3 regions of the Shinella sedimenti genome follow, and region 3 is predicted to be linked to each of the others. Evidence: riboswitches for the same ligand, from Rfam matches in the RefSeq annotation. Region 3 holds a riboswitch; each other region holds the start of a gene.
What was found. A riboswitch is a leader RNA that binds a small molecule or an ion and turns the genes downstream of it on or off. The one in region 3 is predicted to bind cobalamin.

Region 1: another riboswitch for cobalamin. It lies ahead of bluB (5,6-dimethylbenzimidazole synthase); the one in region 3 lies ahead of MKI86_RS06185 (CbtB domain-containing protein).
Region 2: another riboswitch for cobalamin. It lies ahead of fdhA (formaldehyde dehydrogenase, glutathione-independent); the one in region 3 lies ahead of MKI86_RS06185 (CbtB domain-containing protein).

What each region holds. Positions count from the first base shown of each region.
Region 1 is NZ_JAKVIN010000002.1:537,983-543,118, reverse strand. It holds gene MKI86_RS06755 (ABC-F family ATP-binding cassette domain-containing protein) at 1-154, opposite strand, end outside; gene MKI86_RS06750 (DUF2865 domain-containing protein) at 413-1,501, shown strand; gene bluB (5,6-dimethylbenzimidazole synthase) at 1,494-2,180, opposite strand; cobalamin riboswitch at 2,226-2,440, opposite strand; gene MKI86_RS06740 (NYN domain-containing protein) at 2,490-3,233, opposite strand; gene MKI86_RS06735 (NAD+ synthase) at 3,361-5,040, opposite strand.
Region 2 is NZ_JAKVIN010000001.1:807,834-812,969, reverse strand. It holds gene nrdE (class 1b ribonucleoside-diphosphate reductase subunit alpha) at 1-1,457, shown strand, start outside; gene nrdF (class 1b ribonucleoside-diphosphate reductase subunit beta) at 1,472-2,461, shown strand; cobalamin riboswitch at 2,544-2,745, shown strand; gene fdhA (formaldehyde dehydrogenase, glutathione-independent) at 2,926-4,116, shown strand; gene MKI86_RS04070 (DUF6925 family protein) at 4,233-5,136, shown strand, end outside.
Region 3 is NZ_JAKVIN010000002.1:422,400-427,535, reverse strand. It holds gene cobW (cobalamin biosynthesis protein CobW) at 1-521, opposite strand, end outside; gene cobU (bifunctional adenosylcobinamide kinase/adenosylcobinamide-phosphate guanylyltransferase) at 525-1,049, opposite strand; gene MKI86_RS06190 (CbtA family protein) at 1,051-1,839, opposite strand; gene MKI86_RS06185 (CbtB domain-containing protein) at 1,852-2,028, opposite strand; cobalamin riboswitch at 2,076-2,439, opposite strand; gene MKI86_RS06180 (peptidoglycan-binding domain-containing protein) at 2,518-4,152, opposite strand; gene MKI86_RS06175 (cobyric acid synthase) at 4,307-5,136, opposite strand, start outside.

The DNA of each region.
Region 1 (5,136 bases), 120 kb from region 3:
CCGTGACGAGCCTGAGCAACGTTGTCTTGCCGACGCCGTTGCGTCCGACAAGGCCGGTGCGCTCGGCACCGAAGGTCAGGTCGAGATTGGTAAGAAGCGTGTTCCCGTCAGGCGCGGACCACAAGATTTTGGAAAGCGTTATGGAGTGCGGCATGGATGTGGATATCCCCGATGACAAAACGAAGTCGGTTTGCGGTCGGGTTGAAATCCATGAAGCACCATCCGGTCGGTATTGAAGATGCCGCAATTTAGGGTGTGACTTGGGCCGTTGCAAGGCAGGCGCCCAGTGTGGCCGTTAAGCACGAATGCCGGTCGGCGTTGCACTCGCTCCGGCACGCCCTATGATAAGATAGGAAATGCCGGTTTTCGCCGGCCGTTTCGACATGCTCTAAGATCGATAGGGATCGTTACCGTGAAGCGACGCAGCCGCTTCCTGTTTGCCGTCGCAACCGGCCTGTCGCTTCTTTCTTCCGGCGGCACGGCGGCGGCGGACGTGTGCCAGCGCCTCAAGGCGGAACTGGCGAGCCTGCCCAAGGTCGTGGTCGATACCTCGAACGCCCGCAAATATGCGTCCGCCATCGCACGCCAGAACATCCAGCTGAGGCAAGCGAAAAGCGATCAGCGCCGCCTGCGCTGCTCCAGCGGCAGCATCATCGTGATCGGCGGCGCCAATGCCGATGCCTGCGCCACGCTCGCCACCGTCATCGGCAAGATGGAGCAGAACCTCCAGATCCTCGACAGCAAGCGGCGTGAGCTGTCGGGCGGCGGCGCGTCGAAGGCCAGACGCAACCGGCTGATCTCCTCGCTGGAGACCGAGGGCTGCAACGATGCGAAGGTGACGCCTGTTGCCGCAACCGAGCGTCTGCGCACGCTCGACGAAACGCGCACCCTGCCGCTGGGAACCGCGCCCGAAGGCAGCGACCGGCTGCAGTTGCGCTCGCTGGGCGGGAATGCCGGCCATGGCAACCTGCGCACCGTATGCGTGCGCACCTGCGACGGCGGTTTCTTCCCGATTTCCTCCAACGCCTCGCCGATGGACTTCCGCCGCGACCAGCAGGTCTGCGCGATGATGTGCCCACAGACCGAGACGGAACTCTATTACCACGCGATGGGGCGCGGACAGGAAACCGAGCAGATGACCTCCACGGTCAGCGGCCGCACCTATGTTGAATTGCAGAACGCCTTTGCCTACCGCACGCGCGACCTTTCCAAGCCCGGCGCCTGCGGCTGCAACCTCTCGGCTTACTATCAGGAGATGATCAAGCGCGAAAAGGCGGCACGCGGCGAGATGACGACGGAAACCGCACCGGATGGCGGCTCCGGCTCCGTAACCACCATCCAGACGCAGCCACGCAAGGACGAGGCAAAGGTTTCGGCCAAGGCGGAGGAGCGTGATTACGACCCGTCCAAGCACAAGGTGCGCACGGTCGGCCCGGCCTTCCTGCCGGAAAATGAATCCGCAATCGACCTCGGCCGTCCCGCAGGCGCCGACGTCAACTGATGTCCGGCCAGCGCTCTTCGAAGACCAGGTCCTCCAGTGGCAGACGCTGCCGCCAGCCCTTCACGGCCAGCTCCGGTTCGCCATAGAGCTGCTCGACGAAACCAACGCATAGCCAGGCGACGATCTCGATATGATTGGGGATGCCAAGGATCGTGCGGATATCGCTGTCGTGGAAGATGCTGACCCAGCCGACGCCCACCCCTTCCGCGCGCGCCGCAAGCCAGAGGTTCTGTACGGCGCAAACGGTGGAATAGACGTCCATGCGCGGATTGTGCGTTCGCCCCAGCACGACGGACCCTGCCCGCGTCGGATCGCAGGTCACGCAGATGGAAAGCGGCGCCTTCAGAATGCCCTCGAGCTTCAGCGCACGATAGCGTTCTTGCTGCTCGCCCGAAAACATCGCCTCCGCCTCCGCATTGGCCTTGAGAAAAGCCGCATGCACCGCCTGACGGGTCAGCAGATTGCGCACGAGAAGGAAGTTCCATGGCTGCATGAAACCGACCGACGGTGCGTTGTGTGCCGCCTGCAGCAGCCGCCGAACCAGATCGTCCGGTAAGGGATCAGGCAGGAACTGGTCGCGCACGTCGCGGCGCGTTTCGATGGCGCGGTAGACGGCCTGCTTTTCCTCATGCGGAAAAGCGCCCGCCCGGACCAGAAGGTCCAACGGTTCGGTTCGCATCGTCATCTCCCCAACAATGCGCAAAACCTGCCGCCGTCCGCGCGGTTCGGTCTATCTTGCCAGGCCGGTCTTCTGACTTCGGTTCACACGACTTCGAACTGCCTTCCCGGTTGAACAACCAGTGGCAAAACCCTGAATCGATTCAAGGTTTTAGAGTGAAGCCATCCCCGTCACAGCGTTGGGCACGTACCGGATCTGGGTCTCCCCGCACCGGTTTCCCGATTCTCCCGCAAGCGGGCACCTGACGTCCGGATTGTGCACGACACGACTGCGTGATCAAGTCCGCGTGTTCAAAACGCTGTTGTCGCCTCAGCCGTTATCGACCACTTTCTTGAGGGGCTGTGCCTTCAGACGGGCCTTGCGGTTCTTGTCGGCGAGTTCGGCGCCGGAAAAGGCCAGAAGCTTGCAGAGCTGGTTGTGACCATACGACTTCAGATCGAAGTTCGGTTGACACGCGTTCAAGGTCTTCATGAGGTCCGGCAGCGCAACCCATGGACCATCCAGCGGCGGCGCCTCGACGAAAATGCGTTGCAGGAGTTCACTCTTTAACGCGCGGCGAACATCTGGCGCCTGTATTGCAACAGTCTTTTCGGTGATTTTCACCGGCGCTGGACTTGGGTCGGGCTTTACAGCGCCGATGGTCCTGAAGACGTCAAAAGCCGTCTGAAACCGGCTCGAGGCCTTTGAGCACGCCATTCCAACGGCGATCTTGCCAGCGCGCCGAATTCGCATTGCCAACTGGGTGAAGTCGCTATCGGCGGTGGCGAGGCAGAACACATCCACTTGCCCCGAATGAAGTTCGTCCATGGCATCGATCACCATGGCGATATCAGCGCCGTTCTTGCCATTCGCCCCGGCCACGGTCTGCCGGGACGTGAGGGCGTGAAGTGCGGCGGCATCCAGCCACGGCTTGAGGGATGAATTCGAGAAGTCTCCATAGATACGGCGATCAAGCAGCAGGCCGTGCTTCGTCGCTTCTTCGATAAGCGTGGCGGCGGCGCGCGAAGGCACGTTCTCTGCATCGATAAAAAGGACAGCCCTGCGTTGCGCCATACCCACTCCCCGAGAAGGAATGCATATTAGCACTGACCTCTCTGTCTGCAATCAGAGAGGTTACATTTCGATCGCACAGGTTAACGCACAACTACCAGACGCAGAAAGACCGCCAGTACCGCGCCCCTCATCCCCGGTCGCGGAAGCGGTTGGTGATGGGGTAGCGGCGGTCGCGGCCGAAATTCTTGCGGGTGATCTTGACGCCGGGCGCGGACTGGCGGCGCTTGTATTCAGCGATGTAGAGCAGGTGCTCGATCCGGTGGACGGTTGCCGCGTCGTGGCCGCGCGCCACAATCTCCTCCGTGCCCATCTCCAACTCGACGAGGCATTCGAGAATGTCGTCAAGAACAGGATAGGGCGGCAGGGAATCCTGGTCGGTCTGATTGGGCCGCAGCTCGGCCGACGGCGCCTTGTCGATGATATTGTGCGGGATTACCTCACCCGTCGGCCCCAGCGCGCCGGGCGGCACATACTGGTTGCGCCAGCGCGACAGCGCATAGACCTGCATTTTGTAGAGGTCCTTGATGGGGTTGAAACCGCCGTTCATGTCGCCGTAGAGCGTGGCATAGCCGACCGACATTTCCGACTTGTTGCCCGTCGTGACCACCATCGAGCCGAACTTGTTGGAAATCGCCATCAGGATCGTGCCGCGCGTGCGGCTCTGGAGGTTTTCCTCGGTGATGCCTTCCTCGGTGCCCTCGAAGGTCTCTGACAGCGCGGAAAGGAAGCCGGTCACGGGTGCCTCGATCGGCACGATGTCGTAACGGCAACCCAGCGCCTTGGCGCAATCGGCAGCATCCTTCAGAGAATCCTCCGAAGTGTAACGGTAGGGCAGCATCACACAGCGCACGCGCTCCTCGCCCAGCGCATCGACGGCGATGGCCGCGCAGATCGCCGAATCGATGCCGCCGGACAGGCCGAGCACGACGTTCTTGAAGCCGTTCTTGTTGACGTAGTCGCGGAAGCCGAGAAGGCAGGCGCGGTAATCCGCCTCCTCGCGCTCGGGAATGCGCGACATCGGGCCGCTGTCGCAGACCCATCCGCCGCCCTGCCGCTTCCAGGTCGTGAGCGCGATGGTTTCCTCGAACTGGCTCATCTGGAAGGCCAGCGTCTTGTCGGCGTTGAAGGCGAAGCTTGCGCCGTCGAAAACAAGCTCGTCCTGCCCGCCGAGCTGGTTGGCATAGAGCAGCGGAAGGCCGGTCTCGATGACCTGCTTCAGCACGACCTGGTGGCGGATATCGACCTTGCCGCGATAATAGGGCGAGCCGTTCGGCGACAGCAGGATTTCCGCGCCGCTTTCCGCCAGCGTCTCGCAGACGCCGAGTTCGCCCCAGATGTCCTCGCAGATCGGGATGCCAAGGCGCACGCCACGGAAATTCACCGGACCCGGCATCGCGCCCTGATCAAAGACGCGCTTCTCATCGAATTCGCCGTAGTTCGGCAGGTCCACCTTGTCGCGGACCGCGATGACCTTGCCGGCATCGAGAACGGCGACGGCATTGTAGCGGCCGGTCTCGTCCTGCCGCGGAAAGCCGATAATGACGCCCGGGCCGCCATCCGCAGTGTCTGTGGCAAGATCATCGATAGCGCGACGGCAGGCCTTCAGGAAGGCCGGCTTCAGCACGAGATCCTCCGGCGGATAGCCGGAGATGAAAAGTTCCGTCAGCAGAAGCAGGTCGGCGCCCTGCGTTGCGGCATCCGCGCGAGCGGCGCGCGCCTTGGCCAGATTGCCGGCCACGTCGCCAACCGTCGGGTTCAACTGCGCGACAGCAATGCGCAGCGTCGTCTTTTCAGTCTCGGAAGTCATCTCTGCGGACCCGTCTCCTCTTGTGTCCGGTCGTGCAGGCCACACGCTCGAACCGTCGCAAGCTCTTTAGAGCATCCTGCAAGCTTTGGGAATGAA
Region 2 (5,136 bases), on a different contig from region 3:
GCGTCATCCCGGTCATGAAGCTGCTGGAGGACTCGTTCTCCTATGCCAACCAGCTCGGTGCGCGGCAGGGGGCCGGCGCCGTCTATCTCAACGCCCATCACCCTGACATCATGCGCTTCCTCGATACCAAGCGCGAGAATGCCGACGAGAAGATCCGCATCAAGACGCTGTCGCTCGGCGTGGTCATCCCCGACATCACCTTCGAACTGGCGAAGAACAACGAGGATATGTACCTCTTCTCGCCGCATGACGTGGAGCGCGTCTACGGCGTCGCCTTTTCCGAGATTTCGGTCACCGAAAAATACCGTGAGATGGTCGAGGACAGCCGCATCAAGAAGAAGAAGATCAAAGCGCGCGACTTCTTCCAGATCATCGCCGAGATCCAGTTCGAAAGCGGCTATCCCTACATCATGTTCGAGGACACGGTGAACCGCGCCAATCCCATTGCCGGCCGCATCTCCATGAGCAATCTCTGCTCGGAAATTCTGCAGGTAAGCGAGCCGAGCGAGTTCAACGCCGACCTCTCCTATGCGAGGATGGGCAAGGACATCTCCTGCAATCTCGGCTCGCTCAACATTGCCTCTGCGATGGATTCACCGGATTTCGGCCGGACCATCGAGACGTCGATCCGCGCGCTGACGGCCGTTTCCGAGATGAGCCACATCTCGTCCGTTCCCTCCGTCGAGAAGGGCAACGACGACAGCCACGCCATCGGGCTCGGCCAGATGAACCTGCATGGCTATCTCGCCCGCGAGCGCATCTTTTACGGTTCGGAAGAAGGCGTCGATTTCACCAATATCTATTTCTACACGGTGACCTTTCACGCCATCCGCGCCTCCAACCGGCTGGCTGTCGAGAAGGGCGTGAGCTTCAAGGGCTTCGAGAACTCGAAATATGCTTCGGGCGAGTATTTCGACAAATATACCGAGCAGGAATGGCTGCCCGCGACGGAAAAGGTGCGCGGCATCTTCGAAGAGGCCGGCATCCACATCCCGACGCAGGGAGACTGGCAGGAACTGAAGTCGGCCGTCATGGAAGGCGGGCTCTACAACCAGAACCTCCAGGCCGTGCCGCCGACCGGTTCGATCTCCTATATCAACCACTCGACCTCCTCGATCCATCCGATCGTTTCAAAGATCGAGATCCGCAAGGAAGGTAAGATCGGCCGCGTCTACTATCCCGCCGCCTTCATGACGAACGACAACTTGGATTACTATCAGGACGCCTATGAGATCGGCCCGGAGAAAATCATCGACACCTATGCGGCGGCCACCCAGCATGTCGATCAGGGCCTGTCGCTGACGCTGTTCTTCCGCGACACCGCGACGACACGCGACATCAACCGGGCGCAGATCTACGCCTGGAAGAAGGGCATCAAGACCATCTACTACATCCGCCTTCGCCAGATGGCCCTGTCCGGCACGGAAGTGCAGGGCTGTGTCTCGTGCGCGCTGTGATTTCGGGGAAGACCATGAATATCCAAGTGAAGACCAAGGCGCCAAAGGCTGCCGCCGCCGTGCGCGCCATCAACTGGAACCGCATCGAGGACGACAAGGACCTGGAGGTCTGGAACCGCCTGACCGGCAATTTCTGGCTGCCGGAAAAGGTGCCGTTGTCCAACGACATTCCCTCCTGGGCGACGCTGAAGCCGGAAGAGCAGAAGCTCACCATCCGCGTCTTCACCGGGCTTACCCTGCTCGACACGATCCAGAACGGCGTCGGCTCCGTCAGGCTGATGGAGGATTCGGCCACGCCGCATGAGGAAGCGGTTCTTTCCAACATCTCCTTCATGGAGGCTGTGCACGCGCGCTCCTATTCCTCGATCTTCTCGACGCTCTGCCTGACGCCCGATGTGGACGACGCCTATCGCTGGTCGGAGGAAAACGAGTTCCTGCAACGGAAATCGGCGCTGATCATGGAGCAGTACGGTTCCGGCGATCCCTTGAAGAAGAAGGTCGCCTCAGTCTTCCTGGAAAGCTTCCTGTTCTATTCCGGCTTCTATCTGCCGATGTACTGGTCGAGCCGCGCCAAGCTCACCAACACCGCCGACATGATTCGCCTCATCATCCGCGACGAGGCCGTGCACGGCTATTATATCGGCTACAAGTTCCAGCGCGCCGTCGAGCGCTTGAGCGCTGACAAGCAGCAGGAAATCAAGGACTTTGCCTTCGATCTGCTGCTGGAGCTCTATGACAATGAGGCCCGCTATACCGAAGAGCTCTATGACGGCGTCGGCCTCAGCGAGGACGTCAAGAAGTTCCTGCACTACAATGGCAACAAGGCGCTGATGAACCTCGGCTACGAGGCGCTGTTCCCGCCGGAAGCCTGCAAGGTCAATCCGGCGATCCTCTCGGCGCTGTCGCCGAATGCCGATGAAAACCACGACTTCTTCTCCGGCTCCGGTTCGTCCTATGTCATCGGCAAAGCGGTCGCGACTGAGGACGACGACTGGGATTTCTGAGCCTTGGGATGTCCTTCAACGGCATGTCGTTCGGGGTGCCGTCGATGTCGTATTCCCGAGGGTCCTTTGGCCCGCCAGATGGTTTGCTGTGTGCGTACAGGGTGCCGTCCCCACCATGTCGGGACGGATAATTGGGAAGCCGGTCGAATGCCGGTGCTGCCCCCGCAACGGTAGCGGAACGAAAGCTCCGGCAAACACCACTGGCCAGTCGGCCGGGAAGGTGCCGGCAGCGTCCGAAAGGACAGTTCCGAAGCCCGGAAACCAGCCCTGAAACGATGACTCGGCCGATTGCGGTGGGCGATCGAGAGGTGAACGGCGTCCTCTCGAAAGGCCCGTTTCCTTCTCCTCTCCATCCTTCGTCGAGCGACGTTCCGCGCTCCGCCCGTTGGCCTGCGCGATCGTTCCGAGAGGATCCGGCGCGCGCTAGGCGGGCCGGACGAGGCAAAACCCAGGAGGAGACAGACATGAGCAGGAACAGAGGCGTCGTCTATATGCGACCCGGCAAGGTCGAGGTCCGCGACATCGACGACCCGAAGCTGGAGGCCCCCGACGGCCGCCGTATCGAACACGGCGTGATCCTCAAGGTGATCTCGACGAATATCTGCGGCTCCGACCAGCACATGGTGCGCGGCCGCACGACGGCCATGCCCGGCCTCGTCCTCGGCCACGAGATCACCGGCGAGGTCATCGAGAAGGGTATCGACGTCGAGATGCTGCAGATCGGCGACATCGTCTCGGTGCCGTTCAACGTGGCCTGCGGGCGCTGCCGTTGCTGCAAGTCGCAGGACACCGGTGTGTGCCTCACCGTCAATCCGTCGCGGGCGGGCGGTGCCTATGGCTATGTCGACATGGGCGGCTGGATCGGCGGCCAGGCCCGCTACGTCACGATCCCCTATGCCGACTTCAACCTGTTGAAGTTCCCGGATCGCGACAAGGCCATGTCGAAGATCCGCGACCTCACCATGCTCTCCGACATCCTGCCGACGGGCTTCCACGGCGCGGTGAAGGCCGGTGTCGGCGTCGGCTCGACAGTCTATGTGGCGGGTGCCGGCCCGGTCGGGCTTGCGGCGGCCGCATCCGCGCGCATTCTCGGCGCGGCGGTCGTGATGATCGGCGATTTCAACAAGGACCGTCTGGCGCACGCCGCCCGGGTGGGCTTCGAGCCGATCGACCTTTCCAAGAGCGACCGCCTTGGTGACATGATCGCCGAGGTCGTTGGAACGAACGAGGTGGACAGCGCCATCGACGCCGTCGGCTTCGAGGCCCGTGGCCATGCGGGCGGCGAGCAGCCGGCCATCGTGCTGAACCAGATGATGGAGATCACCCGCGCCGCCGGCTCTATCGGCATTCCCGGCCTCTATGTCACGGAAGATCCGGGCGCTGTCGACAGCGCGGCCAAGCAGGGCAGCCTGTCGCTGCGCTTCGGCCTCGGCTGGGCGAAGGCGCAGTCCTTCCACACCGGCCAGACGCCTGTTCTCAAGTACAACCGGCAGCTCATGCAGGCCATCCTGCACGACCGCCTGCCCATCGCCGATATCGTCAACGCGAAGATCATCTCGCTCGACGATGCCGTGCAGGGCTACGAGAGCTTCGACCAGGGCGCGGCGACGAAGTTCGTGCTCGACCCGCACGGCGACCTGCTCAAGGCCGCCTGAAAAACCGGTACCGCGCCGGCCGCCTCTAGACGGCCGGCGCGGTCCAAACCGATGCAATGTCGCGGCCTCGCTTTCCGAAGCCGGGTTCGCGGCGTTCATTCGAGAAGGAGGAAACCATGGCGGATATCAGGGATGTCCTGATCGATCATCTCATCGACCGGCGGGCAGGGTGGAGCATGGGGTCGTATGGCGCCGTTGCGGAATTCCACCAGGACCCGGGCGAGTATCTGCAGGCCGATGCTCCGTCGCTTTTCGTACGCGCCACACCGCGCGGCGCCATCCGGCTCGATGCCGATACGGTCGGGCAGATCGTGCCCGTCGCCTACGAGGCGCTGAGCTGCCGGCCGCAGCGCTGGAGTCATGGTGTGGCGCTGTGCCTGCCGCAGCGAGACGCGGCGATGAACGGTCGCAAGGCGCTGACCGAACTCGGCCCGGATACGGAAGCCGTGCGCGTGACGGACCGGGCGGCCATCCTCTTCGATCTCGGCCTTGCCCTGCCGCAAAGCGATTTCTGTATCCGCACCGACGATCCCGCGCTGCTTGCCATCCTGCGGGCGCAGATCGGCCGCAGCCTGTTCGATCCGCACAATCCGGCGACGGCGGCCATCATGAAGGCGCATCCGCACCGCGTCGCGCTGACCCGACTCGGCCGCATCGAGGTGTTCCAGAAGATCGGCGGCCCGGATACCGGCGGCGTCTCGCCGCCGGGGCCGCACACCCATCTCCTGCCGCACCTCATCCGCTCGCGGCGTACCCATTCGGCCAACACGCCGATCCCGAAATACCATGTGCCGCTCGGCTATCTGCATCCCCCCAATCCCGTGATGGACAGCATGGGCCGCGATCTCGATTTCGATATCGACGACCATGCGCGATTCCAGGACCTGTTCGCGCAGTTCGCGCGCCCGGACCTGCCCATCCTGCGCAAGGCGGTGCTGGATGGCCTGGCGCGGCGGGTGGAGCCGGAATCCTTCCTCTCCCACACGGATCGGTTCAGCCGTGCGACCGTACGCATCACGC
Region 3 (5,136 bases):
AGCTGGTCCTCGAAGAGCTCTTCCAGCGGGCTTTCGTGGTCGAGGTTGTCGTCTTCGACGCGCAGCGCGTCGACCCTGTCGTGATCGTCGGCAAAACGGCCGGCCGCGACGGCGGCACTGTCGACCACGGTGATGACGCCGTCGACCGTGACCTGCGTCTTGATTTCCGGCCAGTTGAAGGCGGCGACAAGCGGCTGCGGCAGCGCGAGACCCGAGGTCTCGATGACGATATGGTCGGGGCGGTTTTCACGCTCCAGCAGCTTCGACATGGTGGGGATGAAGTCATCGGCGACGGTGCAGCAGATGCAGCCGTTGGTGAGCTCGATGATGTCGTCCTCGGTGCAGGCTTCCGCGCCGCAGCCCTTCAGCACGTCGCCATCGACGCCGAGATCGCCGAATTCGTTGATGATGAGCGCAATACGCTTGCCGCCGGCATTCTGCAGGAGGTTGCGGATCATCGTCGTCTTGCCGGCCCCGAGAAAGCCGGTGATGACGGTGGCGGGGATCTTCTGTTGCAGCATGGCTCAACCCTTCATTTTCAGCGGCAGTCCGGCCGCAACGAAATACACTTCCGGTACAAGCGCCGCCACCTGCTGGTGGAGCCGCCCGGCATGGTCGCGAAAGTCGCGCGCCATGCGGTTTTCAGGCACGATGCCCAGGCCGACCTCGTTCGAGACGAAGATCAGGCGGCCCGGCGCGCCCTTGATGGCCGATAAAAGGACGGCAAATTCTTCCGCGATGTCCCGCTCCTCCAGCATCAGATTGGTGAGCCAGAGGGTCAGACAATCCACGAGGACCGCACGATCCGCACGCGCCACATCGGCGATCCGGGCCGCGAGCGCAAGCGGTTCCTCATGCGTTTCCCAGCCGTCTCCACGGTCTTCCCGGTGTCTGGCGATGCGCTCGCGCATCTCGTCATCCCAGGCGCGGCCGGTGGCAATATAATGACGCGAAAGGCCGGTCTCGACGACCAGCCTTTCGGCAAAAGCGGATTTTCCGGAACGCGCACCGCCCAGAACCAGGACGGCTCCGGGCGATTTCAGCGTCATATCAGGCAGCCTTTGCGATCTTTTCGTTGGCAAAGCCGAGGGAAAGGCCGAGCACGATCCAGAAGAACAGCGTCGTGGCAAGGGCCGCGACGGCGAACTCCGCACCGAGAACGGCCGGAACGGCGCTCGAAATATCCGACGGCTGCGGCGCACCATAGACCTGCGGCGCGGCAATCAGAACGAGACCGGCAATCTTGGCGACGATGCCCGGCTTGAGAAACAGCAGGTAGAGACCCGCTGCCGACAGCACAACCGCCGCAATCCACCAGATCTGACGCTGGGTCAGGTCCGCAGCCGGGAAGCCCGGCAGTTCCGGCGGCAGGCCGATGGCCGGGAGCATATGCACGGCAAGCCAGCCGGCCGCCCCCCACAGCGCGCCATTGGCGACCGTGATGGGATGGCCGGACACGAGGCTGAAACCGGCAAGGAGCAAGGCAAAGCCGGCGCCGGTAACGAGATTGGCGAGCAGCGTGCCGGAGAACCGGCTCATGCCGAACATGATGCCACCCTCTTCGTGGTCCTCGCCGTCATGCGCATAAGCGACCGAGACAGGCGAAAGCGACGACGCCATGTCCAGGAGGACGGCCCCCAGAGACGAATGCTCATGTGTCGCAGCAGCGCCTTCGGTGGTCGGCGTGGTGCCTTCGGCTGCAGGCGCGGCCTCATCGCCGCCTTCGAATTCTTCGGCGTGCAGGATGAGCGGCACGACGCGGGCTTCCTGGGCGGCTGTCATCAGGACGCCAGAGAAGAGCCCGGCCACCAGGGCGGCCAGGAGATAACGAACGATCATGTCGGAAACTCCTTAGTGGCAAGGAAAGCCGTAGGAGTGACGCGTATCGTGCGCGGTATCGTGCAGCACGGCCGAATTCGCAAGGCCGGCGCCGAAGACGAGGAACCCGCCCAAGAGCAGCGCGAGAACGCCCGCGATGAGGCGATCGCTCGCCGAAAGAGTGATAGAAGACGTATTGGAAACAGCCATGACAACCTCCGTGCAGGCATCGGGGAAGCCCCTCCCCAGGTCGGGCAATATGCCCTCATTGGCTGGCAGGTTTCCTGGCTCGCGGCGTCGGGCGTTTTTACGCCCACGGAATGCCCTCGCCTTCCCGGGCAGTGCATCGCGAAAGGTGGACGATTCGTAGAAAAAGAGGCGTCCGGGCCCGGTTGATCGCGATGCCACCCAGTGGCTTTTCCGTCCTGTGTCCGGTCTGCCGAACAAGGCACCATTGCCTCGTCCAAGCACGCCGAACATCGGCCGGATGGGCGTTCCTCGCCACTCTACAGTCGCGGGGTCGGCCGTGATTGCAGCGCCCTGAATGGGTCCACCGTATCACATTCCCATTTACTCCCCGGTCCGTTTCCGGACCAGAGAACCATCCAATAGTCGGATGATTATGCCGCCGGCCCCGACAAGTCAATCGACAGCCAGCGGCATGGCCTGTGCCGAAAACGCCGGCCGGCCGTCCCAAACTCAATAGCCGGGGATGATCACCACGCCGCCGCGCCGGCGGTAGTAGCCGTCATCGCTGTAGTAGGGACCGTCATAATAGCCGTCGACCGGACCCTCGAGCACGTCGTAGTCCCGCTGGTAGCGGCGCTCGCGGCTGGTCTGGCGTGCCTGGGCGAACTGCGCGGCCTGCCGAAGCGCGGCGAACTGCCGGCGCGAAAGATAGCCGTCGGCGCGGTAGCCCGACGCGCCCTGCCATGCGGCGATCGCCGCGCGGGTGCGCGGACCGAAAACGCCGTCGGCGCCGTAGGTGCTGTAGCCGAGCGCGCTCAGCCAGCGCTGCGCCTGCACCCGCGTCGAGCGTTCCATATAGGCTTCGCGTGGATCGACGACGGGGCGTTCCTCCACCATGCGCTCGGCTTCGGCCTTCGGCACCGGTTTGGTCGCAATCGCGGCCATACGCTCGCGCGCATCGGATGCATAACGGCCGCGCGGATAGACATCGAGATAGGCCTGGAAAGCCTGCCGCGACCCCGCGACCACCGCCTTCTGGAACGTGTCTTCCTCGCGCTTTGCCGCAGCAAGCCTCTCGGCCTCCGCGCTGTCGCGCGTTGCCGTCGCCGGGCCGCTGGTGGTCGCGCGCTTCTGGGCGGCCTCGGCCTCCGCGGCCCGCTTCTTTGCCTCGGCGGCAAGGCGGGCGGCTTCGGCGGCCTTCGCCTCGGCTTCCGCCGCAGCCTTGGCGGCCTCGGCCTTCAGGCGCTCAAGCTCCCGGGTCTTTTCATCGGCCAGCTTGCGGGCGGCCGCAGCCTCCTGCTCCAGCCGGGCCTTTTCGGCAGCCGCAGCTTTTTCCGCTTCCAGCCGCTTGGCGTCTTCGGCACGCGCGGCCGCCGCTTCGGCCGCGCGGGCGTTTGCCTCGGCCTCGGCGCGCGCCTTCTGTGCGGCGGCGGCCTCGTCGGCCTTGCGGCGCTCTGCCTCGGCCTGCACACGCGCTGCCTCGTCCGCCTTCGCCTTTTCGGCAGCGGCGGCTTCCTTCTTCACGCGCTCGGCTTCGGCAGCCTTTTCCGCTGCCAGCTTGCGTTCATCAGCCGCCTTCCTGTCTGCCTCCGCCTTGAGGCGGGCGGATTCGTCTGCCCGCGCCTTTTCAGCGGCTGCGGCTTCGGTCTTCGCCTTTTCCTCGGCGGCTGCCTTTTCGGAAGCAAGCTTGCGAGCCGCGGCGGCGGCTTCCTCGGCCTTCTTCGCCTCGGCCTTCGCCTTCTCGGCATCAGCAGCCTTGCGTGCGTCGTCCGCCTTGGCCTTCTCGGCGTCGGCGTCACGCTTCGACTCTTCTGCGGCCTTCGCCTCATCGGCCTTGGCCTTTACGGCGGCATCGTCGGAGGCGGTTGCAGCCGGATTCGCGTTGCCGGCAGCCTTCAATTCTGCGATGCGCAGCCGCGCCATCGAGGCGAACGTGCCGTTGGGATACTGTTTCAGGTAGTTTTCGAACTGCGTTATATCGCTGCCGGAAGATGCTTTCTGCCAGAAGCCGAACTCCTCCTCCCAGCGCTTGCCGGCATTGGTGGTTTCCTTTGCCGTCTGGGCGAAGGCGGCCACCGGAAAGCCGGCGAGCGACAGCCCGACGAGGCCCACCAGAACAGATCGAGCAAGAGGTCCAGAACCCATCAAAATCACCCTTTCGGATCGCACTACGGCATCGGCACCCGCAAGGCGGGCATGATCACGTTCCTCCTTGCACCGAAATCAGGCGCAACTTTGGTGCTGCGGTAACCGGTGGTGGAGAAACCCGATGGCAGAACGTTTCAGGCGGGCGGTTTAATCAGCGGATCCCCAGAATGCTGTCGAGCCAGCGCGGGTCTAGCACGGCCGCAAGCTCGGCCGCCACGCCGTCGAGTGCTGCATCGACGCCCGCCCGGTAATCGAAGCCGCCGCCCTCGATGCCGAAATCGGCAAGCAGCCGCGCGCGGTAGGCATCGCTGGAGAGAAGGCCGTGCAGGTAGGTCCCCATCACGCGGCCGTCCGGCGAGACGGCGCCGTCCGGCCGGCCGTCTATGCTGACGGGGGGACGAAGGGCGTCCGGCCCCGTCGTTCGGCCGAGATGGATCTCGTAGCCCTCGAGCGGCACATCGTATTGCAGGGAACGGGCGTCGCTGTTGCGCACCATCTTTTCCGGAGCCATTTCCGTTTCGACGGCCAGCAGGCCGAGACCTTCGACCTCACGCTCGCCGCCCTCGATGCCAAGCGGATCGGTAACGCGGCGGCCAAGCATCTGATACCCGCCGCAAATACCGATGACGCGGCCGCCGCGGCGCATATGAAGCGCGAGATCCCGGTCCCAGCCTGCGGCGCGGAAATCGCGCAAGTCCGAAATGGTCGATTTCGAGCCAGGGAGAATGACAAGTCCAGCATCGGCCGGCAGCGCCTCCCCCGGGCGCACGAAGACAAGATCGACCTGCGGCTCAGCCCTCAGCGGATCGAGATCGTCGAAATTGGCGATGCGCGGCAGCACCGGCACGGCTACCTTCAACGCCCCGCCGCCTCCCTTCATCAGCCGCTCCAGCACGACGGAATCCTCTGCCGGCAGCCGCGCGGCGTCTTTCAACCACGGCACAACGCCGAAACAGGGCCAGCCGGTGAAGCGGCCAATCT